One region of the Paenibacillus sp. FSL K6-2393 genome, then DNA from elsewhere that is predicted to be linked to it. Evidence: predicted binding sites of a transcription regulator. Region 1 holds the regulator's gene; each other region holds the start of a gene.
The links. The regulator LexA, encoded in region 1, represses DNA repair genes until DNA is damaged. The targets are predictions, from matches to a motif close to CGAACATATGTTCG.
Positions count from the first base shown of each region.

Region 1 (8,445 bases):
TAGCTGTAGGAATGATGGGAAAACTTCTGATAAGAGATGATGGCACATGTCGAGAGAACGGGTACTGTATAGAACGTTAGTTCTTTTTTTGTGTATGTAAAACCGCCTTACAGCGGTGTAAGCGCAAGTTAATCAAAGTATCGAACAGAGCAGTAAAATGTTGTTGTTGAAAGATGTAAAAAGGAAAATCTTCGAATTAGTAACAGAAAAGATATTTTACAAGATACATCAAAAAACGAGCCTTTGTATATAAGGCTCGTTTGTGCAGGAGTCATATTTGGCTCCGAAAGTTATGTTTAGTCTACTACATTTGTTTTATCGCTGAGAAAGTAACTATAACAATTCTACCCTATTTCAGAGAATTTGACCATACTTTAGCTTTATAGTTCATGTCCTTAGTTCGAGACCAGAACTTGTACCTTGTACCAAGTGTCGGAATAGAGATGTGTCTAATCATTGTGCGTTTAACTGAAAATATCATTTAGTATCCTAGCGCATGAGAAGTTACATATTATTATATAGCAACTGAAACGCTGAGATAGGGAGTCAGATATTAAAAAAACGAAATATAGTACTGAAAATAGCTGTTGAGCAAAGGGGATTATACTGGTTAAAGCTATCATCATAAATATTATTTAAAAACTTTAAGGTATATAAGAGAAATTTTACCAAATTTATGTTATAATATTTTTGAGTTGGAAATACAATACTTGATTCTGTGAACAAGAGGTGAGAGCAACTATGAAAAATAGAAACATAACAGGTATTGTATTGGCTATAATCTATTGCATTGTTCTTTACTTTATTTTAACAGATTCTCCGCCTGGTGAAGCTCCAAATAATCCGTTCTGGGTTTATTTGTTTATTCCAATTGGGGCTATTGTGATTACATCTTTGTTTGATTACGTAATCAAATTCGATTTTTTTAGAAAAAAGAAAGATTAGAATTGAATGGAGGACTAAAATGATACAAACAATGAAAATTGCTAAAACATTTTTAGCCGGAGTCATGCTTTCTACATCTATCTCAATTCCAGCATTCGCTCAAGATCAGGCAAATTCTTTACCAGCACTTCAAGTGGAAAATAGCCTTTTAGAACTAGTCGAAAGTACAACCGATAATTCCATCACTTTTAAAGACGGTTCTACATTAATTCAATATGACAGCTATTATATTGCAACAGATTTAAATGGTAAAGATGAGTTAAAAATTACAAAAGTTGATGAGACTAAAGTAAAGTATGAAAATCTTCAAACTGGCGAAGTGAATTATGCTACAAACGAAATAAAACCTATTCACGAAGATCTCAGTTTCTCGCCACAAGCATTAGCAGACGGTTATGTATATAAAGGCAAAGTAGAAAATTCCACAGAGATAATATATGCAACTGCTTCTGCAATAGCAGGTATACTTGCTTCCTTTATAGGAGGACCTGTAGGTGGTAGAATAGCGGGCATACTTGTAAGCATCGGTGGTTATTATCTTTCTAAGGATGCACCCAGAGCCTATTGGGTAACAAAAACATATACTAGAGATGTTAAGCATAGTGATTTTAATGCGACTTTATTCATCAGGAAAGACCATCATTATTACAAATATCATGATTATACCGGTTTTATTGATACCGCTTCGACAATCCAGACTTGCCAACCTTTTGGTTGTGGTCCAGTGAACGAATATTAAATCTATTTATGTCGGATAGAAAATATCCCATTAAAGTCGCTATTATAGCGGCTTTTTTGTTTTATTCGTACAAGTTCATTTTTCGATTACCGATTAGATAAATATTTAACTACTTAGCAGAAACTAAATAAATTGATAGAGTGGTCTTACGAAAAAGCAAAGCTCAACCGATAAAGCAATTGATGCTTTAATCCGTTGGCAAAACATTAAAGGAGTAACAAGCAGGTTTCTAACTGGCGTAGGTGGTGTTGTCACTCTTCCAGTAGCTAAACCAGCTGATTAATGTACGTGCAAATACGAGTGATAGCTGCCATTGCTCACATGCGTGGTTATAATCCAAAAGATGATGAAGTTAAAACGTTGGTTTTTTCGTGTCTTACCAGACAAGCTGCTACAGATATTTTGAAGGCTGGTATAAAACCGGGCAGTATACCTGTAAAGAATGCGATTAAAAAGATTCCAAACGTAGCAATTAAGACTATAAATCAAGTTTGGTGAAAAAGGTATTATGTTTTCTTTCCAATTAAGTGTAGCCCAGCGGAATTAGACTTAAAAATAGTTTTAAGATAACGGACAGGATAGTGTAATTATTACGCGAATTATCCTAGGGAGTTGCATAAAGAAGGAAAAACCTATCTAGATAAACAAAAAAACTTCTTAGTGAGACTGGTGGAAAGTGTGCAAACCCGGGATGTTTAAGAATAGAGCCTGTTGATTACCATCAAATCAAGGTATGGGCAATTCATAAAAAACACGAAACTAGGCACATGATTGCGTGGAAAACTTAAAATAACTGATGATGAGTTATATAGATGGAAGCAGATAAAAGGGTCACCAAAGAAGCCTATGTTTGTCTGTAACCATGGCTTACTTTTAACATGATGTATTCGTTCACCGATATATAATCGTAAAGCTCTCTTTTCATTAATGAAAGGGGAGTTTTTTATATGTGGTAACTAAACATTTCTATTTTGAAGAAATGTATCAATTCATGTTAGTAACAGCGCAAAAACCATTGTCATTATCTAGTAACCCATTAAAGAGAAACTGAAATTAGAATTCTTTCTTACAGTGCATTAAACTGTCTGAAACAAAAGATTTAAATCAAACTTCCTTAGAAATTCTGATAGCCACGAAATAGAAAGGAATACTAACATTCACTCTTTTAAAATTCAAACCATCATTCCAATATATACAAATGGATGTTTCATTTGTATGTTGAAAGTTTCATATAGAAGAGGTATACTTTAATTAAATTTTGAGCAATTTAATTTTAAATAATTAATTGGAGATGTTAATATGGATCAAGCAAAACAACTAGTGACAGAACAACGTACATTTTTTTATACAGGACAAACTAAAAATATCGAGTATCGAATTAATGCTCTTCAACAGCTTAGAAAAGGAATTGAAAAGTATCAGCAACGGATTCAAGATGCACTTCGGGCAGATTTGAACAAATCTGAGGCGGAAGCTTACGGTTCCGAGATTCGCATTGTTCTGGGTGAACTGGATTTTGCATTAGAACATCTGCAGGAATGGGCTGCACCCAAACAAGTTCCAACCAATTCGGCTATGCCGGATGGGGTGAGCACCATTTACCCTGAACCATACGGAGTGGCTCTTATAATTGCACCTTGGAACTATCCTTTCCAACTGGCCTTTGGTCCACTGATTGGAGCAATTGCAGCCGGTAACTGTGCAGTTATCAAGCCTTCTGAATTAACACCAGCCGTATCTCGTCTGACGTATGATCTGATTCAGGAGATATTCCCTCAGGAGTATATTGCCGTTATGGAAGGGGAAGTTGAAGCCAGCACAGTATTGTTGAAAGAGAAGTTTGATTATATTTTCTTCACAGGAAGCACAGGTGTTGGTCGCATTGTTATGAAGGCAGCTGCTGAGCACCTGACTCCTGTAACTCTTGAGTTGGGCGGTAAAAGTCCTGCTATTGTCCATAGTGATGCAGATCTGAAGCTGGTGGCTCAGCGTATTGTTCGTGGTAAGTTCCTGAATACAGGGCAAACTTGCGTTGCTCCGGATTACTTGCTTGTACATGAACAAGTTCATGATGAATTGATCAATCTGATTGGCGCAGAGATCAAATATAAATTTGGGGACGATGTGTTACAGAACGCTGATTTCCCGCACATTGTCAATGCGCGTAACTTTGATCGGTTGTCGGGGTTCCTTACAGATGGCAAAACGCTGATTGGTGGACGTTCTGTACGTGAGCAGTTGCTCATTGAGCCGACTGTACTTGGCGATGTGAACTGGGAATCAGCTGTCATGCAAGAAGAGATTTTCGGTCCGATTCTTCCTGTATTTACGTACAGTGACCTGGATCCTATGCTGGATGAGATTGTTCGCCGGCCAAAACCATTGGCGTTATATCTCTTCACACAGGATGAGCAACTGCAGGATCAGGTTCTGAATCAAGTATCCTTCGGTGGGGGATGTATTAATGACACACTTTCTCATATGACTTCACACTATCTCCCGTTTGGTGGTGTAGGAGAGAGCGGTATGGGCTCATATCACGGACAACAGAGCTTTGATGTGTTCTCGCATCACAAGAGTGTTCTGAAACGCAGTGAATAATTAGCCGCTAAAATAACATAAACATGAAAAAAAGAGGTTGTCCTGTTGATCAGGACAACCTCTTTCGTATTTCATTACATCTAGTTTTGTTACTCAAGTTAAATATTAATGAATATCTCGGAAAAGGCCAATGACTTTACCCAGAATACTAACATGTTTCAAACGTAAAGGTTCGAAGGTCGCATTCTCCGGTTGAAGGCGAATATGATCTTTTTCTTTATAGAACGTTTTCACTGTAGCTTCATCGTCTTCAGTCATTGCAACGACGATATCACCGTTATCAGCAGTTTGCTGTTGACGGACAATAACATAATCTCCGTTAACGATTCCAGCTTCCACCATACTATCTCCGACTACTGAAAGCATAAACACTTTCTGTTCGCCTACATAATGTGTAGGAAGAGGGAAGTAGTCTTCAATGTTCTCAGTTGCAGTGATTGGAACCCCTGCTGTAACCTTACCAACGACAGGAATACGTGCAACGCTATGAGCAAATTGATGAGAATGCTCAGATTCTTCCTGGCTCAAAAGCTCAATGGCTCTTGGCTTGGTAGGGTCGCGTCGGATCAAACCTTTTTTCTCCAAACGATCCAAATGTCCATGTACTGTTGAGCTGGAAGCCAGTCCAACCGCTTCACCAATTTCCCGTACGGAAGGAGGATACCCCTTCAACCGGACTTCATTTCGTATAAACTCCAGAATAGCCTGCTGCCTGCTGGATATCTTCGACATACCGTATCAACCCCATTTTAGTAACGTTTGGGAAAATTATAACATAGAACCTCCGTTCGTACAAACATAAGTTCTAAATAAAATGGCATTAAATCAGTGTTTTTTAACTTTTAGAACCGAATTTGTCCAAAAGGCAGAGCATAATACTGCAAATGCTTTGCAAAAGAACTTCAATTAAGAAATTTCTCCTTCAAAAAAGAAGCGAACAATTGTTCTAAAAATCTATTGAACAAAACAAGTGTTCGTGTTATATTGATTTCAACAGATAGGAACAAACGTTTGGAGGCGGGTATTTAATGAGATATTCTACTTATCAAAGCATTTATGAACCAATGAATTCGGAACTGGTGAAGACTAAAATAGGGAACTACAAGAATGTTTTAGCGCGTTTCAAGATTTCTTCATGGATGTTAAAGGTAGCCATTACCTCTTTGATTATATTTATTGGATGTAGCACCGTTTTAACTGTATTTGCTGGCAATGAGAATGATGTTCTGCCTGGAGGAAAGATAGCTATTTCACAAGGGGAAACATTATGGAGTATTTCTTTGGAACATAAACCGACGAATATGGATACACGTATTTATATAGAAGCAATTAAGAAAGTGAATCAACTTCATACAACTTCCATCCAAGTGGGACAAGTACTAGCTCTACCGCAATTTGCAGAATAAAATGCACATCAATGAGTGTTAACGCGTGTCAGCTTGACAAGCTGCCTTTATAATGGCAAAGTTAATATGACTTTGTATTTTTGGAGGGGACAAGCTTGGATATAGATAGTCTGGTAGCACGCATTAACGAATTGGCTCGTAAGCAAAAGTCCACTGGATTGTCGGAGGAAGAACTTGCTGAACGTGCCGAGCTAAGAGAGATTTATTTGAGCAATATTCGCAGCAATTTCAGACAACAACTGGATACCATTGAGATTGTTGATGATGAGAATGACAAAGGCCACCAAGGCAAACTCAAACACTAACGAAACCTAATGATATCATTATGATATTTAGGTTTCTTCCTGTTATTTTGAGTGTGCAATTTATAGGGGGAAATGTTGGTTTGCAATTATGTAAGCCGATACAAAGACACATAAGGGGGATTCTCATGTCGCGTTCGTTCGAGAGAACGGTTAAGAAAAATTCCAAGCAGTTAAATCAGCAACGCAAAAAAAGTGGTCAACCAATCACAGGTACACCAGGTGAAGAAGTCTTTAAGGGGCGCAGCCTGTTGTTCCCTATATTTTTGATCGGTCTCGCCTTTTTGTATCTGTTTATGAGCACGTTCCTTGTGCAAGCTCCGATGACAACCTGGGACTGGGTGACGATGCTGCTTTACGTATTTTTGGCAGTCATCTTCATGCTTCGCCGTCCATACATCAAGATTAGCAGTAATCGGATTATCACGACGAAGGGTAATCGTGAACGTTCAATCGGGGTTGACGATATTGTCAAATTCAGAATTGAACCAGGTACAGTTGTTATCGAACATAACAGTCGCGGGAAAAGATGGGTGTTCACCAAGTTATTGAACCGTTACGATACAGATGCGATTGCAGAACGTTTGCTGAAGTTTGCAAAAGCACACCAGATCACCGTGGAAACCGTCGAAAAGTAATTATTGCATAAAGGGGTAGATGATCGGAATGGCGTTAAAAGCGATTTTGTTCGACCTAGATGATACTTTATTGTGGGATGAGCGTAGTGTTCGAGAAGCTTTTCATGAGACTTGTCTAATTGCAGCGCAAGAGACTGGGGTCAAACCAGAAGAACTTGAAGAAGCTGTTCGTAATGAGGCACGTGGACTGTATGAATCATATGAAACCTTTCCTTTTACCAAAATGATTGGAATCAATCCGTTTGAAGGCCTATGGGCGAACTTTACTGGTGGGGATCAACCTGAGTTCCGTCAGTTGGAACAACTTGCTCCAGTTTACCGTAAAGAATCCTGGCGTCGTGGCTTGTTGAAGTTGAGTATAGATCGGGAAGATCTTGCTGAACAGTTGGCCGCGCAGTTTGGAGTAGAACGGAGATCCAGACCTCATGTATACGAAGAAACGATGGACACCTTGCGCCAGTTACAAGGAAAGTACAAACTGTTGTTGTTAACGAACGGTTGTCCTGCTTTGCAACAAGAGAAGTTGGATGGTGTACCTGAATTGACTCCTTTCTTTGATGAGATTATTATCTCGGGTAACTTCGGAAAAGGAAAACCAGATCCGTCGATATTTGAACATGCTTTGAATAAACTGGGTGTTAAACCCGAAGAGAGCATGATGGTTGGAGACAAGTTAACGACTGATATTCGTGGTGCTTTATCATCTGGCATCCAATCCGTATGGATTAACCGTGAGCATAAGACCAACAATGAAACGTATGCGCCAGACCATGAAATAACGCATTTATCGGAATTAAATCAGCTTATTGCTAATTTCTAAGCAGATCAGCTATAACATCTTTCCTCAGCACCCTGAGACATTGGAAGCTTCTATGAACGATGATGTCGTTCTTGAAGTTACCAATGTTTTTTTATTTGAGCTTGTTGACTAAATTACCTTGTTAAAAGAGATCTCCATTTTTTTTACTAAAAGTTATTGAAATTAGGGGGAAGCTGGATTAGAATATAACTAACATACTAGTATGACTAGTATTTAGATTGTCCTAAAGCAATTTCTTTTTGACTTACTTCATTAAAATGGAAGCAGGGAGTTATTGCTAATTATTTTCTATTGATTGTAAGCGCTTAATATTTTGAAAAAGCTTATTTCGATTTGGAGATCACACCACTTAGTAAGTGCTAATTAATGATGTGAAGCACCTTGGATTGTGTGATTTTACATAATACATCAAATTGATATCGCTTACATTTGGCATTTATCTATTTCGTAGTGGGGGTGAAGTTGAAGGATTGGTTGTCTTCTACAAGAGGAGAAACGATGGGAGTTGTACATGAATTACTCTTACTTATCAAGTCCTGGATCGGAGTGAAAACACATGGAGTCGGAAACCGCTAAAACAACGTTAACCATGACATCTTTACGTAAAGAGAGCAGATTACGAACGGCAGCAACTTTGTTCCGCAAAGACTGGCAGCTGTATTCACTATTAATCCTTCCCATCATCTATCTCCTTATTTTTAAATATGGGCCGATGATTGGTAATGTGATTGCGTTCAGACGTTTTGTTCCCGGGGGAAGTATATTTGGAGAAACGTGGGTTGGATTAAGGTACTTCAAAATGTTTATTGAGGACCCTACCTTCTGGAGAGTATTCGGTAATACGCTGATGTTAGGCGGACTTGCGTTACTCTTTACATTCCCGGTTCCAATCATTTTTGCCTTGATGCTTAACGAAGTGAAGAGTAAACGATTCAAAAAGTTTGTACAGACCGCGTCATATTTGCCTCATTTTCTGTCCATCGTTATCGTTGCG
Region 1 is NZ_JBBOCU010000001.1:2,897,835-2,906,279, forward strand. Features, by position in the region: partial or broken gene MHI14_RS12800 (peptidase G2 autoproteolytic cleavage domain-containing protein) at 1-80, shown strand, start outside; gene MHI14_RS12805 (adenosine deaminase) at 977-1,684, shown strand; gene MHI14_RS12810 (hypothetical protein) at 2,006-2,182, shown strand; gene MHI14_RS12815 (aldehyde dehydrogenase) at 2,984-4,285, shown strand; gene lexA (transcriptional repressor LexA) at 4,391-5,017, opposite strand; gene MHI14_RS12825 (LysM peptidoglycan-binding domain-containing protein) at 5,314-5,691, shown strand; gene MHI14_RS12830 (DUF896 domain-containing protein) at 5,787-5,996, shown strand; gene MHI14_RS12835 (hypothetical protein) at 6,122-6,631, shown strand; gene MHI14_RS12840 (HAD family hydrolase) at 6,660-7,451, shown strand; gene MHI14_RS12845 (ABC transporter permease) at 8,041-8,445, shown strand, end outside.

Region 2 (8,445 bases), 420 kb from region 1:
ATCTTATTTTCTATGTTCATTTGAGCAAATCAGTAATATCAACGTTCATATGTTCAGTAAGCATTAAGGTTACATCCACTTTTACTTTGCTCCATAATAATGTCATTTTATGAATGTAACCTCTCACCGAATAATCTACCGTTAAACTCAGCTCAGATCTCACTTCATCTATGATTTTAATATGATGTTCCTTTAGCCTTTGTTTTGATTTGTACATCTCTAAAGCAATTTTCTTTTGGGTACCGTCCAGGTAGTCAACATACACAGATTTCATTTTGAAGTTTGAAGCGTATATTTTATGCTTATCTACCTCCAGAGCACCTAAAAGATAAGGGAGCTCCACCACCCTCTTCACGAGTGAAAGTTCCTCGAAAGTCTGTCGCATTTTATACGCCTCCTTCTTCAAGTTTTACAGCGACCAATTGATCAAAATCGACCCATTCAAATCCATTTTCCATTTCAATTTTGATTTTCTTCCCAAAGGTACTGACTGAAGTGACGATCCCGTGTATATACCGATTGCCTGACTCAGTAAATATTTCAAAGGTGGCTTGCAATGTATAATTGAGCGACATATCTATATTCTGAGTAATAATCTCCCACTCATCTTCATGGATCAGTGGTTTCGCTTGATAATGAATTTGAGTTCGATGCTGTATAATTCGTTCTTTATGTTGAGGAAGCATCATGCGGCTCGATTCCCATAATCCATTGGCCTCCAGTTTTTTGCTCATTTATATTGCCCCCCAATTTTAGATGCTCGATCGATCGCTTGACCCGCAGCCGTAATGGAGCTCGCTCGTAGAATGGCAATGTCGCCAAATCGATCCTTAATGTCGTCCATCACCTGATCAATGGCCCGTTTCTGCTCTTGATCATCAAAAAAAGATAGTTGATATGTATCCGCGTTGGATAATTGAGACAGGGATACGCCTACACGGCGCACAGGTTGCCCATCCCAGTGTTGATGGAATATGCGTTTGGCTATCTTGCATACATCAACGGTTATGTTTGTAGGATCAGACAGTTTAACCTGCCTGTGAAAACCAGTGGGGTGGTCAAAATCCGCTCCAGACACACTTACGGATACGACACTACCCATCAGTCCCTTTTGCCGGGCTCTTCTGCATACTTCTGTACAGATATCGAGAATAACCACTTCGATCTCCCAAGCCTCTGTGAAATCTCTAGGCAGGGTCATTCCGTTTCCGATATCTTTTTGTGTACTGTGCGTATTGACGGTTACCGGCGAATTGTCGAGTCCATTTGCGACTCGCCAGATGACTTCTCCATTAACACCCCACTTACTTCTTAATTTGGAAAGAGGCGTATTCGCCAGGTCTCTAATGGTTCGGATGCCCATCTTCCACAGATGTTTTTCCATTCTTGAGCCTATCCCCCACATATCGCGGATGGGCTTATCTCCAATATGGAGGTGTAACTCCTCTTTTTTTAAGTGGAAAATGCCCCCCTCTGCTTTTTTAGCGATCATATCGCAGCATAATTTACTGATGATTTTGTTTTCACCAATGCCAGCTCTCGCGTATACGCCTGTTTCATTATAGATTTTGTCTTGAATTTGCTTGGCCAAATCGACTGGATCATTACCAAATAGATGCATAGACCCTGTAAAATCAGCGAATAATTCGTCTATACTGTAAGGTTCGACCAGATCGGTGAACTCCTCAATAATGGACATGATTTGAGTGGATACTTCGATGTATTCTTGCATGTGTGGTCTCACAATGATCAGTTCAGGGCACTTCTGAAGAGACTGCCAGAGTGGTTCCGCGGTAGATACACCCTTCGCTTTGGCTAGTGGACAAGCGGCAAGGATAATTCCAGAACGTCTTGCGGGGTCTCCCGCGACAGCTAATGGTCTATTTTTGTATTGAGGCATTTTTGCCTTTTCGACTGAAGCATAAAAGCTCTGCATATCAATGAGCATAATGGTTCGTTGCTTAGTCAACACTGAAATCACTCCTGTACTTTTAAGAACGTATGTTTGTATATATTATAAACCGAACACATGTTCTTTATGCAAGAGGTAAATATTTATATTTAGGCTACGACGAAGTGATGGATTCAAATCATACTAAGTCACACCAGCTGCTCCATCATTTGAACTCCCACCTGTAAACACAGTTTTCATTTTCCTGACTTAAATGCGAAAATACTTGAATATGTAATTAAGGGTGCTATTCAAAAGCCAATGCACAAAAAGCCGCTAAATTAGCGACTTCAATTGGACCATGTTCTTGTCCCGCGACAAATAATAAAAGCAGCCGACATCAGCTGCTGCTTTTTTAGTATTTTATTGTTGGATGCTACTCCATCCGCTTACATCACATTGTCCATAATCATTATCACCCACAGCAACCATCGTACCATCCGATTTCAGTCCAATTGTATAGGCACACCCCGCAGAAATAGATCTAATTTCGTGCCAGCCACTTACATCACATTGGTGATGCTTATTCGAACCCACAGCAACCATCGTCCCGTCAGACTTAAGACCAACGGTATGATAACTCCCAGCTGCAACTGCTACAATATCGCGCCAACCGCTTACGTCGCATTCCCCTTCATTATTTCTACCCACAGCCACTACCGTGCCATCCCATCTAAGCCCAACAGTATGAAAATACCCCGCCGAAACAGCTAATATGTCGCCCCAGTCGTTTACGCTACATTGGTTATACTTATTGTTACCAACGGCTGTTACCGTTCCGTCTATTTTTAGACCAACTGTATGCCAGTCACCCGTCGTGACCGATACAATATCATGCCAGCTGCTCACGTCGCATTCCCCTTCATTATTTCGCCCCACCGCAACCACGGTGCCATCTGATTTAACCCCAACAGTACGGCACCAACCTGCCGAAACGGTTACTATATCGCGCCATTCGCTTACATTGCATTGGTCATGCGTATTCCAACCGATAGCTGTTACAGTACCATCGGATTTAAGACCAACTGTATGTGCATTACCGGTGTTCGTAGCCATATGAACATTACCAGCCGCAACTGCGACGATATGGCACCAATCGCTTACCTTACATTGACCGTATTTATTATCACCCACAGCTATTACTGTTCCATCAGATTTAAGAGCAACGGTATGACGACGACCTGCCGCTATGGTACAGTTACGGACCCGTTTCGCCTCAAACACTGCTTCCTTCCGTGAATTGTAGCCCATATCTTCCTCCTCTCCACCAATTGAAAATCCTCGGTTAGTTCAACTGTAAGTCATAAAGTTTGTTGTTACATCGTACTGTTACAAAAGAAAGGCTCGCACAGACAGGGGATTCTTACTTCCCTGCCCAATACGAGCGTTTACTTCAAATGCACTCAAACGGTTGATCCAGGTGTGTATTTTTAGCAATCGTTTCATTTCATGTAGCGATATTCTAATAGATCCTTCAAGTTTGAGATTTTCCGCAGCAGCTTCTCCCCGACATTGGTTTCCCTCACCAGCTTCCGCTCCAGTTCTTTGTCCACCAATCTTTTTAGAGATAACACGTCTGTTCCGTTACATAACACATCTTCTTTTGAATTAAATTTCTGATGGGCGACGAGCTGCATGCCAAAAGAATTGTACAGCAAGGTATATCCGGCAATGCCCGTTGTGGACTGATAGGCTTTGGAAAAACCGCCGTCAATCACGATCATTTTTCCGTTTGCTTTAACAGGGCTCTCTCCACGACTTTCTTTGACTGGCGTATGACCGTTAATGACATGTCCATGATCTGGATTCAAATCAAACTCCTGCAAAATTTTTCGAGTGATCTCTTCATTTTCACGTAAATGGTAGTAAGGGTTCTTTCTCTCCTTATGTGCTTCTTTATCTTGGATAAAGTACCGTTCAAAAGTGGTCATTTCTCTCTTTCCAAAGAGCGAGGAGCATTCCCCTGTCCAGATGTACCATACCATATCCGTCGCCAGATCTTCTGTCTCTTCCGGATGTGCAAAGGCGTAACGTAAATAATCCTCAAAAACATCAAGCAATTGACGGCCGGCATATGTCTTGTCTTCAATCTGCATTTCTTCCATATTTCCTTCTTCATCCAAAGGAATACAGCCGTGGATTAACAAATTCCCGTTGTATTTTAAATAAAGACTACCCTTTTTCATAAGAAAATTCATATGTCTGGCCATCTTTTCGGAATGCTGAACGGAAAACAGCAGCTTTTCCATCACCTGGCGTTCTTCCTCCAGCAATTGTTCAGGCTTCTGCGGATTTATGGTTGCAAAACAGGTGTTTTCCAGCAGGTATGTTTTACCGCAGATGTTGATTTCATTTTTGTCGTAATCAATCTGCTCCAGCAAAAGTCTTTCAGACATATTAAAGTATGGGCGTCTCTTGATAATCGGGATTTCAAGTTTAAACTGAATCATGGCAATGGCTTGGTGAATTTTCGTGATCTGCAGAATTTCCTGCTCCGTTAGGTTATGACCAGCCTGTAGCTTAGGTCTGAAAGATGGATTGTCCTCATAGTATTTCTCCGCCAGGTTTAGCAGTGGGTGCAGATTGATTCCGTATACATCTTCGATGATATCCAGATTGTCGTATCTGGCGCAGATCCGAATAATATTCGCAAGGCAGGCCAGAGAACCCGCGTAGGCTCCGATCCAGAGGACATCATGGTTACCCCACTGAATGTCTACAGAATGGTAGTTGATCAGTGTATCCATAATTTTATCGGGGTACGGCCCCCGGTCATAGATATCTCCAACCACATGAAGATGGTCAACCACCAGGCGTTGAGTCGTATAAGCAAGGCCGATAATGAGATTGTCCGCCTGGCCCAAGGATATAATTTGCCGATATATTTCCTCGTAATAAGGATCCTTATTGTTGGTCGAATCCGTCTTGTATAAAAGCTCTTCTACAATATATACATATTGCTCCGGCAGAGCTTTACGCAATTTCGAGCGCGTATATTTTGAAGAGGCATAAGAAATAAGCTTAAGCATGTGTTCAATCGTTAGTCTATACCACTGGTTCAAAGCCTGTTTATTGCTCAGTTCCCCTATAACCAGCTGTATTTTTTCTTCCGGGTAATAAACCAATGCCGCAAAATCATTGATTTCTTGATCCGTCCAAACCTTCCGGAATAATTCTTTGATTTTCTCTTTGACGGTACCCGAACCGTTTCTTAGTACATGCTGAAAAGCCTGGAACTCCCCATGCAAATCACTGACAAAATGCTCGGTTCCCTTCGGGAGATTGGAGATCGCTTCAAGGTTGATGATCTCTGTTATGATTTTTTCTTCCGTATCATATTTCTCGGCCAATAAATCTAGAAACTGCTCATCCAAAACAGATGTCCCCCTTCAAGGAAGTATGGTGTTGTATAGCCGGGTCCAAAAGCTTTAGACCTACATAAAATTACTCTATACTTGGCATTGATTATATGGTAATTATCAGCATCGCCTTCCCCCATCATACTCCAGTTCATCATATATGAACAAATTTCATTGAATGGATTTTGAACGAAACAATGTTTTGGAGTTATAAAATAAAAAAGCCGCTAAAATAGCGACTTTCAGTGGGATCATGTTTTTGTCCCTCGACATTTTTTAACTAACTGCTATTTTACACAATGAAAAATAAACGATCTATTCTCAGAATTTGCTTCTTTAAACTCCCAATCACCATATGTTTCAATTTTTGAAAAACCGATTTGTTTCAGCGACTCATCGAATTCTTCTTGATTTCGAAACCTCAGCTGCATTTTTTCATGAACTAACACTTCATCTGTTTTTGTATTTTTTACCATTTCGTAGAAAGTGTAAATATCTCCCTCAAACCCTTCATATTCTGTATAGATTTCTAAAGGATCTCCGTTTAGTCTATCTTTAGCTAAGTCAGGAGTTTTGTCCTTCTCCCATTCTTCCCATACTTTTACCAAAGGGTTTCTTGTATCAAAAATAAAGTGACCCCCATTTTTTAGGGATCGGAATACGTCTGAGATTACTCGCTTCCAACTATCATCTGTAAGAAATACCTGTGCAACATTGGCTGTCATAATTACCGCATCATAGGTATTGGTTTGTAAATCCGCACTATCACCTATAATCCAATTCACATTTCCAGAATTATCTTTACTTCGCGCCATTTCAATCGCTTCTTCATTGGGATCTATAGCGGTAATTTTATAACCGCACTGAACAAGATGAGTAGTCCATCTTCCTGTTCCACAGCCCAGATCAGCTATGAATTCTACTTTTAATCTCTTTAACAATGCAAGGAAAAATTCATCATCTTTTCCCCAATGGTTAATCTGGTCGTATACTAATGGAATCATATATAATGTCTCCCCACTTTCAACAGCGTTTACTGTGCTCAACAGTTTGATGCCTCATACATAAACTATACAGTTTTAGTCTCATTCAGTGAACCAATAACTTCCCTGGTTGCTTCTATGAAAGATAACATGATTGGTGAAAGCGACTTGTCTTTATGCCACAACATCTGTGTATCTACCTGCAAGTCCGGAATTTGCCATGGGAGGACAACAAGTTCTCCACGTTCAACTTCAGATTTCGCGACGATCTCAGGAAGAAAGGCAATACCGATTCCTGAAATTGCACATTGTTTAATGGCTTCAGCACTTTGAAACTCTAAGTATGTAATGCTATCAATGCCCTCTTTCTCAAATGATCGATCAAACATCGTTCGATATGGACAACCCTTCTCATTTGTCAGGAACACTTCATCATGAAAATCTTCCAATTGCAGCACAGTTCGTTTGGCGAGTGGGTGATCTGGAGCAGTTAACAATCGGAAATGTTCTTCCAGCAAAGGTTCCACGGAAAGTCCACTCGAACGAATGGGTTCATCCAACATATAAACAATATCCGTGGTTCCCTCAAAGAGCGTTTGCTTGAGTTCTTGGTTCGGCACTGAGCGGAAGATTAGACGAACTCCCGGATGCTGCGAACGAAACCGTTGGAAGACAGGTGGAAGCCGATAGGAGCAAATAACCTCATTCGCACTTATCGTTAAGGTACCACTTAGTATTTCATTATCATGGACAGCACTGCGAGCTTCGTCCATTTTTTCAAGAACGCCCTGGGCGTGTGTTAAAAAGCGTTTACCCGCAGTTGTGAGCGCGAGTTGCTTGCCCAACCGATCAAAGAGGCGAACACCCAGCTCATCTTCCAATGCTTTGATTTGCATCGTGACGTTGGAAGGAACGTAGCTCAGTGCTTCTGCAGCCCGCGTGAAATTCAATGTTGTTGCAACCGTACAAAACGTATTCAGTTGACGCAATTCCATCTGATGATCCCCCCTTCATCTTTCAATTTTATTGAATGCTATTATGAATTCTATTCACTTTTATTGAGAGTATCACAGCTCTATACTGAGTACAAGAGATCACAGGGAACCTGTGGTTTTTCATTTTGAAGGGAGCGACTATACGATGGATTATGAAATTTTTAATTTGCGTGATGTACTCTTACAATCGGGAGTGTCGTTACCAAATGCTTTTCTTGCTTACAAAACATACGGAAAATTAAATGAACAGAAGGATAATGTTATTGTCTATCCAACGGCTTTTGGGGATCAACATGTTCAGAATGAATGGCTTATTGGCAGTGGGATGGCACTGGATCCAGAGAAATATTTTATTATCGTTCCCAATTTGCTGGGCAATGGACTCTCTTCCTCTCCCAGTAACACGCCTCCTCCATTTGATCGGGCTAACTTTCCACAGGTAACCATCTATGATAATGTTCGATTCCAGTACCAACTGCTGACCGAAAAATTCGGTATTCAAAAGATTGCTCTCGTCGTCGGGTGGTCAATGGGCGGCATTCAGGCATTTCAATGGGGGGCAAGTTACCCGGAGATGGTTGAACGAATCGCTCCTTTCGGAGGCATCGCCAAACCTTGGCCTCACACATTTGTGGTGCTGGAAGGCGTGAAGGCTTCGCTGCTATCTGCAGTCGGCTTAGACTCAAGTAAATTAAACCAACTAAGTTCTGCAGACATGCGTGCCGTTGGTCGGGTGTATGCAGGATGGGGACTATCACATGCATTTTATAGAGAAGAGCTATACCGTGAGATGGGATTTGACACATTGGAGGATTTTGTAGCTGGTGTCTGGGAAAATAGCTTTATGAATATGGATCCGCATAATGTTCTGGCCATGTTATGGACAGGCCAATATGCAGATATTAGTGCAAACCCCTCCTATAACGGAGACTTTGATAATGCACTTCAAAGCATAAAAGCTTATGCCTGTATCATGCCGGGAAGCACGGATCTCTTCTGCACAGCGGAAGATAATGAATACGAGGCTAAGCGTATACCTAATGCTGTCTTGAAACCAATCCAATCGATCTGGGGCCATTTTGCCGGTCGTGGAATCAACAGTGCCGATAATCAATGTATTGATGACAATCTAAAACACTTGTTGTCACTTAACACTA
Region 2 is NZ_JBBOCU010000001.1:3,314,234-3,322,678, forward strand. Features, by position in the region: gene MHI14_RS14695 (hypothetical protein) at 17-385, opposite strand; gene MHI14_RS14700 (YolD-like family protein) at 387-734, opposite strand; gene MHI14_RS14705 (DNA polymerase IV) at 731-1,948, opposite strand; gene MHI14_RS14710 (RCC1 domain-containing protein) at 2,315-3,202, opposite strand; gene MHI14_RS14715 (fructose-1,6-bisphosphatase) at 3,394-5,325, opposite strand; gene MHI14_RS14720 (class I SAM-dependent DNA methyltransferase) at 5,598-6,314, opposite strand; gene MHI14_RS14725 (LysR family transcriptional regulator) at 6,380-7,288, opposite strand; gene MHI14_RS14730 (alpha/beta fold hydrolase) at 7,434-8,445, shown strand, end outside.
Region 2: a site for LexA is predicted at 1,995-2,008, ahead of MHI14_RS14705 (DNA polymerase IV). Genes of this name have one in related genera too.

Region 3 (8,445 bases), 1.5 Mb from region 1:
CAGGGCAACCTGTAACGGTTACGATCAAAGCAACAGGTCATAGCTGGCTGGAAGTGTACAAAGGCGAAAACTCCAGTGGAGAGAAGTTGGAGTATGGTAACACAGCCGAAGGTGACAGCTATACCTTTGAGTTGGATAGTGCAGGCATGTATATTAAGTCCGGTTACGCTGCAGCGACCACGATTGAGGTTGGCGGGCAAGTTGTAACGGATGGCAAGGCGACCAATCGGATCCGTTTGAAGCTTGGTGAAGACAGTAGTAGTACTACTTCTTCTACAGGTGTTGAAAATGGATCAACGGACGGTACAGGGGGTACCACGGGGAGCGAATAACCGGGTCAACTGCAGGAGACAATAACCGTGTCTTAACTTGCAGTTAACTTTTGGTGAAGTGAGGTGGATGGCTGTGACAGTCAGCTGGATCGTAACAGGTTTAGGGATCATTGTCAGCCTCCTGGGTTATTACCTGACTCCAAGTGCTTGGGGTTACGGAATATTGGGTTTTGGACTTGCACATGTGCTTTTGGGTGTGCTCGATATGTTCAGACAGCCCAACCGCAGCCGCTATTAGGTTGGAAGCTGGACCAGCAAGCATTTTTGGCAGCCACTTCAAGTGGAAGCCAAAAATGCTTTTTTCTTTGTCTAAAACAGCTTGAAATTAGACTTTTGCTTAAGGTATCCTCTATAATGTTACAGAACATACGATTAACTGAAAGGGTGACTGGTTTGAGTTCAGAAAATTCATTTGATATCGTGTCCAAAATGGACTTGCAAGAACTGACAAATGCCGTTACACAAACCGAGAAGGAAATTGGCACTCGTTATGACTTCAAGGGCAGCAAGAGCAGCCTGAAACTGGATAAGGATGCGTTAACGATCGTATCTGATGATGAGACCAAACTCAAGGCTGTCATTGACGTGCTGCAATCCAAAATGGCGAAGCGTGGTCTACCATTGAAAAACATTGATTACGCAAAGGTAGAGCCAGCGTCTTCTGGTACAGTCCGACAGCGTTTGAATTTTAAACAGGGGATTGATCAGGACATCGCCAAGAAAATCAATATTCTAATTCGCGATTCCAAGATGAAGGTGAAGAGTCAGATTCAGGGAGACCAACTCCGGGTAACTGGTAAGAGTAAAAATGATTTGCAAGCTGTCATGCAGCTGCTAAATGGTGCTAACCTACCTCTGGATTTGCAATATACAAATTTCAAGTAATATGGCCTTTTTGTAGCAAAAGTGTTTTTTGACACTGTATTGGGCGTATATTATACTAAGTGTGCATTGCTGGCAGTCATGCATCAAGTCCAGTCCTCATCGTTTGCTGACTTTGTGAAAAGCAGTACATCTTCTGGAAGTCACCGGAACGTTTAAAGCGGTTTTGCTTTTGAGCGGTTGACTTTATTTTTTGCGTTTCTACATAGTGGGATCATGTTAATATGGATTGACATTGAAACTGTACATTTCATGTTCCGGATGATGATAACGGGATTATGATGATTGTTTGGAGTAATGGAGGATATGAGGGAGGGCGTCTTGTGAATTTACCCAACCGGATTACGCTTGCACGAATTTGCTTAATCCCTTTTTTGATGGTGTTCCTGCTCGTGGATTTTCCATTTTATCCAGAGCCGTTGCAGCTTGGAAGCTTTTCGCTTCCGTATAATCAACTGATTGCTGCTGTTATTTTTATCATCGCCGCAAGCACAGATGGAATTGACGGATACCTTGCGCGGAAAAATAACATGGTTACCAATCTGGGGAAACTGCTCGATCCACTCGCAGACAAGCTGCTGGTTACTGCAGTTTTGATCTCGCTTGTGGAGATGGGCAAGCTGGATTCCTGGATTGCAGTTGTTATTATTAGTCGTGAATTCGCAGTTACCGGCTTGCGTCAAATTGCATTGCTGGATGGTTCGGTTGTTGCCGCTAGTGCTTGGGGCAAGCTGAAGACTGTAGTGCAGATTGTGGCGATTGTGCTGTTGCTGTTGAACAATTTCCCGTTTTCATACACGGGTATTCACGTCGATATTATTGCGGTATGGGCAGCAGCGCTTATTACCATCTGGTCGGGTATCGATTACTTTATCAAAAACAAAAATTTGCTTCATTTAACAAAAGCATAATGGTTTGTTCTTAAATGGGTAATCATGAAGGAAGCATTGGGTCAGGGGCAATAGGAAATTATCCTATTGCCCTTTGATCACTCACCACGTGTACAGGAGGATGCTCAATGAAGGCAGAAATCATTGCAGTTGGCACAGAGCTACTGCTTGGACAAATCGTCAATACCAATGCCAGATACCTATCCCGTGAATTGGCTGCGATGGGGATCGATGTATATTTCCAAACGGTGGTTGGGGATAACCTGAACCGTCTTAGTGAAGCTATACGCATTGCGCAGGGCCGTGCAGACGTTATTTTGTTTTCCGGTGGCATCGGACCTACCCAAGATGATTTGACCAAGGATGCGCTCGCAGCTGTTCTTAACCGGAAACTGCATACAGATCGAATGGCAATGGACAAAATTGAGAGCTTTTTCAGAGATCGTAATGTGGATATGACAGAGAATAACCGACGTCAGGCGATCGTTATTGATGGCGGAACACCTCTGGCCAACGAAACAGGACTTGCGGCAGGAAATGCGATTTCTGACAATGACAAATATTATGTTGTAATGCCTGGACCACCTAAAGAGTTGATTCCAATGTTTGAACAGGAAGTCAAGCCTTGGCTGTTCCAGCATGTGCTCACAGAAGAGATGCCAATCTATTCCCGAATGCTCAAATTCGCAGGTATTGGTGAATCTGCTTTGGAAGATCGACTATTGGATCTGATTGACGCGCAGACAGACCCTACGATTGCTCCTTACGCGAGCGAAGGCGAAGTTACGGTACGTGTCTCCACGAAGGCTGCGAGTGAGGGAGAGGCGAAGCTGAAGCTGGATGCGATGGAGGTTCAGATTCGGGAGCGTTTGACAGAACATCTCTACGCGAACGAGGATGTGCCTATAGAGTACACGATTGTAACCATGATGTCTGACATGGGGTTGACGCTCAGCGCTGCTGAGAGCTGTACAGGGGGGCTTGTCATGCAAAGTCTGACCTCTGTACCCGGAAGTGCGTCAATGCTCAAAGGTGGAATTGTTTGTTACTCCAATGAAATTAAAGAAAAGTTGCTGAATGTGCCTCATGATTATCTGGAAGGTGAAGATGCACCAGGGGCGGTAAGTCCTGAGGTTGCAAAAGTGCTTGCTGAACAGATCCGTATGATTGGCGATGCTGATTTTGGCCTGGCTGTTACCGGTGTAGCTGGACCGGGATATTCGGAACGTAAACCACCCGGACTTGTCTTCATCGCTCTTGCTGAACGTGGAAAAGAGACGGAAATTCATGAGCTGCGTATTAATGGTAATCGTGAGACTGTTCGCATTCGTTCAGCCAAAGCGATTCTCTATCGCTTATGGCAAAAACTTGTGGCGATGGATTGATTAGTTAATAGCTTCGATTGCATTTACAGTTCCAAGCAAGTATAATTAAGGAAGACGGAAGAACCGTAGAATTAGGCTTTACAGCCTTGTTTACGGTTCTTTTTTCTGTTTAATGGAAAGTTTCCTTGAGGAAGAGGCGCCTCGGCCTTTACAAAAAAAACGAATGTATGTTCGAAAAAAAGCTTGGCAAACGTGTTAAAACAAGGTATCATTATCTTATAAACAGTAAAGGGTGTGAGCTTATTGTCAGACCGTCGTGCCGCGCTTGATATGGCGCTCCGTCAAATAGAGAAGCAATTTGGTAAAGGATCCATCATGAAACTGGGTGAGTCCACTCATATGAATGTGGAAATTATTCCCAGTGGTTCCTTGGCTTTGGATATTGCATTAGGAACAGGCGGCTTGCCTAAAGGCCGTATTGTTGAAATATATGGACCTGAATCCTCAGGTAAAACAACTGTCGCATTACATGCGATTGCTGAAGTACAACGTGTTGGTGGACAAGCAGCATTTATCGATGCCGAGCATGCTCTTGATCCTCAATATGCAAGCAAATTGGGTGTTAACATTGACGAATTGCTTCTATCTCAGCCAGATACGGGTGAGCAAGGGCTGGAAATTGCAGAAGCTCTTGTACGCAGTGGTGCAGTAGATATCGTTGTTATTGACTCCGTAGCTGCCTTGGTTCCAAAAGCAGAGATTGAAGGCGAAATGGGTGATTCACACGTTGGTTTGCAAGCGCGTTTGATGTCTCAGGCGTTGCGTAAATTGTCTGGTGCAATCAGCAAATCCAAAACAATCGCAATCTTCATTAACCAGCTTCGTGAGAAAGTCGGCGTTATGTTTGGTAACCCGGAAACGACACCTGGTGGTCGTGCTCTGAAGTTTTATTCTACAGTACGTCTGGATGTGCGTCGTATTGAGAGTATCAAATCAGGCAATGACATGATTGGTAACCGTACTCGTATTAAAGTTGTGAAAAACAAAGTGGCACCTCCGTTTAAACAAGCGGAAGTGGATATCATGTATGGCGAAGGTATTTCAAGAGAAGGCAGTATCATTGACATTGGTACAGAGCTGGACATTGTTAATAAAAGTGGTGCATGGTACTCCTACGAAGGCGAGCGTTTAGGACAAGGCCGTGAGAACGCAAAGCAGTTCATGAAAGAGCATAAAGACATTGCTGAAATCATTGAACAAAAAATTCGGGTAGCTAGTAACTTGACTACCGCAGTTCCTGCGCCAACTAGTGAAGAGCAACAAAAAGAAGCAGAAGAAGAACAAGAATTGTTTGAAATCAACGAGTAATTTCTCAAGTCCTCCCTTGTAGGGAGGACCCTGAGGGTGTTCCCCACTGGGCTCCGTAAACTTATCTGATTGAGCTTGGATCAATCTGGATAATGGATTGTAGTGGGAGTACTCGTGCTGTCTAACAGCCCCTGTCCCAATGGACAGGGGCTGTTAGCACGCTAACTGTGGAGTAAAGGCCGGGCAGAGTTCCCGGTCTTTTGTATTATTAGTGTTCTTTGTCTTATGTGTGGAGATGTGCTTGGCGTAGTCAGAATGAAAATGTTATGAAAGGGGAGACCTGAATGGATCAACATGACGAGGATTTATATGAAGAAGCAGAAGAGGACGGCCTATCCCAATTTCCGGATAACGAAGAACTTATTATTACACGTGTAGAACGAACGAAGAGCAGGCAAGCTCGTTATCGAATCACTTTTGGCATCCACTCCATTACGGTTCTTGAAGATGTGATGATTAAATACAGGATGACTCAAGGCAATACGTTTATGAAAAAGGATCTGGAAGAAATCATTGTAGCTGACGAGCGACAGCGGACCTATGCACAGTCTCTGCGCTTTTTGGAGCATAAGCCGCGTACGCGCCATGAATTAAGTCAGAAACTTCGTCAGAAGGAGTTTGCTGCACCATTAATTGAAGAGACGTTGGATCGACTTGAGCGGGAGAAGTTAGTGGATGACGATCTATTTGCGAAGGAATGGACAAGACAGCGTATGGAGGGCAAGCGGAAGGGAAAACTGTGGATAAGGCAAGAGCTGCGTCAAAAGGGCATTGCCAATGATCTCATTGTTGAGGCACTAGAAGGTATTAGTACAGATGCGGAATTTGAGACTGCCTTGAGTGCCGGACGCAAAAAATGGAATCAGGTCAAAGGGGACGTCAAAGAGAAGAAAAATAAAACGCTTCCCTTCCTAATGAGACGTGGTTTTTCAATGGATATGGTGCGCCGGGTCGTGAATTGTTTAATTGAAGAAGATGAGGCTGGGGACCCTGAAGATGACGAAGCGTTGTTATGGGATTAGCAGACTAGAGTCTCTATACTGCATTCTCTTGACAATTTCTTTCGTCAAATACTAAAATGGACATGAGTCTGTAAGAAATGGACAACCCTTTTTCCTTCCAAAAAAGCGGTTTCGGTTTCTTAAGATTTATACCATTCTTAATTATGGGTTCGCTGGAAACAGTGAATAGTACGTGGAAACATGTACATGTGAAATGAAAATCGGCGGGGGATCGCCGTGAGTATTCGTTATTCCCAAACATATGTAAGGTTTGAAAACTGCAAATTGACCCAAGGAATGCCTTGGAGGAACCAACGAGGAGGTGAACAGTATGGAAATTGCAATCACGATCGCTCTCGTTGCAGCCGCGCTATTCATTGGGTTCGGAGTAGGATATTTTATTCGCAAATCTCTTGCAGAGGCTAAAATCTCTAGTGCGGAACAAGCTGCCGTACAAATCGTGGAGAACGCGAAGAAAGAGGCAGAAGCACTGAAGAAAGAAACAGTGCTGGAGGCGAAGGATGAAATCCATCGCATTCGCGCTGAAGCTGAAAAAGACACTCGTGAACGTCGGAATGAAATTCAACGACAAGAAAGACGATTGTTGCAAAAAGAAGAGTCGCTGGATAAAAAATTGGAATCACTCGAACGTAAAGAAGAGCAAGTGGCTAACAAAGAGAAACGAATTGATGAGACTCAGCAGCAGATCGAAATGATCTACAAAAACCAGGTGACAGAGTTGGAACGTATATCCAACCTCACCATGGAAGACGCACGCAGTATCATACTGTCCAACGTAGAACAGGAAGTTCGTCATGAGACGGCTCAAATGATCAAGGACATTGAACAACAAGCGAAGGAAGAAGCGGACAAAAAGTCCCGCGAGATTATTACACTCGCCATCCAACGTTGTGCGGCTGACCACGTAGCGGAAACAACGGTATCTGTTGTTACTCTGCCAAATGAAGAAATGAAAGGCCGGATTATCGGTCGTGAAGGACGTAACATCCGTGCGCTTGAAACCCTTACAGGGATTGACCTCATTATCGATGATACGCCAGAAGCTGTTATTCTGTCGGGCTTTGACCCGATTCGCCGTGAGATCGCCCGTACTGCCCTGGAGAAACTGGTGGCTGATGGACGTATTCACCCGGCACGGATTGAAGAGATGGTTGAGAAATCCCGCAAAGAAGTGGATGAGCGCATCCGTGAATACGGTGAGCAAGCTACCTTTGAAGTGGGCGTGCATGGTCTGCATCCGGATCTGATCAAAATTTTGGGCCGGTTGAAGTTCCGTACAAGTTACGGTCAGAACGTCTTGAAACATTCCATGGAAGTCGCTTATCTGGCTGGACTGATGGCTGGCGAACTCGGAGAAGACGTAACTCTGGCAAGACGTGCAGGTCTATTGCATGACATCGGTAAAGCGCTGGATCACGAAGTGGAAGGATCACACGTCGAAATTGGCGTGGAACTGGCGAAGAAATACAAAGAACATCCGGTTGTAATCAACAGTATCGCGTCCCATCATGGAGATTGCGAAGCGACTTCGGTCATTGCCATGTTGGTTGGCGCAGCAGATGCGCTATCCGCAGCAAGACCAGGCGCACGCCGCGAAACGCTGGAAACGTATATCAAACGACTGGAGAAGCTGGAAGAAATCTCAGAATCCTTCGAAGGTGTCGAGAAATCGTACGCCATTCAGGCCGGACGCGAAGTTCGCGTTATGGTACAGCCTGAGAAGATCGATGATGCTGAAGCCTTCCGCTTAGCCCGTGACATCACGAAGATGATTGAGAATGAACTCGACTATCCGGGTCACATCAAAGTCACCGTTATCCGGGAAACCCGTGCGGTTGAATACGCAAAATAGAGCATTACGGAAAAGTGGCCGCAGTAGTGGGCCACTTTTCCTGTTGATAGCCTGTTAAAAGGCAACTACACATTATGGAGCATGAGATAGAGTCCTGCAAAGGTTCAACATTTGAAGTAAGAGGACTTTGCAGGAATTGAGGAGGCAGTAATCAATGAAAGTTTTGTTTATTGGTGACATTGTAGGTAACGTGGGACGTAAGGCATTAAAGGAAAATTTACCATATCTGAAATCGAAGTATAAGCCACATGTAGTGATTGTGAATGGTGAAAATGCGGCAGCAGGTCGCGGCATTACCGGTGCAATCGCAAATGAGTTTTTCAACTGGGGTGTACATGGTATTACACTTGGTAATCATACTTGGGACAATAAGGATATTTTTGATTTTATAGATGATGAGCCCCGCATGATTCGTCCAGCGAACTTTCCACCAGGCACACCAGGACGAGGATACACGGTTGTCAAAGGCGAAGGGAAAGAGCTAGCCATTGTCAATCTGCAAGGAAGAACATTCCTGCCTGCTCTGGATTGTCCATTCCGTGTAGCTGATGAAATTGTAGATGAGCTACGCCAAGACTATAAATGTATTTTAGTTGATATGCATGCTGAAGCGACGTCAGAAAAGATTGCCATGGGATGGCATCTGGATGGACGTGCGTCGCTTGTTGTAGGTACACATACACATGTACAGAGTAATGATGATCGGATTTTGCCTGGAGGAACAGCTTACTTGACGGATGCAGGCATGGTAGGACCTCGTGACGGCATATTGGG
Region 3 is NZ_JBBOCU010000001.1:4,428,309-4,436,753, reverse strand. Features, by position in the region: gene MHI14_RS19505 (helix-turn-helix domain-containing protein) at 1-332, shown strand, start outside; gene MHI14_RS19500 (hypothetical protein) at 406-570, shown strand; gene MHI14_RS19495 (YajQ family cyclic di-GMP-binding protein) at 726-1,217, shown strand; gene pgsA (CDP-diacylglycerol--glycerol-3-phosphate 3-phosphatidyltransferase) at 1,538-2,125, shown strand; gene MHI14_RS19485 (competence/damage-inducible protein A) at 2,233-3,489, shown strand; gene recA (recombinase RecA) at 3,733-4,797, shown strand; gene MHI14_RS19475 (regulatory protein RecX) at 5,082-5,819, shown strand; gene rny (ribonuclease Y) at 6,130-7,671, shown strand; gene MHI14_RS19465 (TIGR00282 family metallophosphoesterase) at 7,826-8,445, shown strand, end outside.
Region 3: a site for LexA is predicted at 3,650-3,663, ahead of recA (recombinase RecA). Genes of this name have one in related genera too.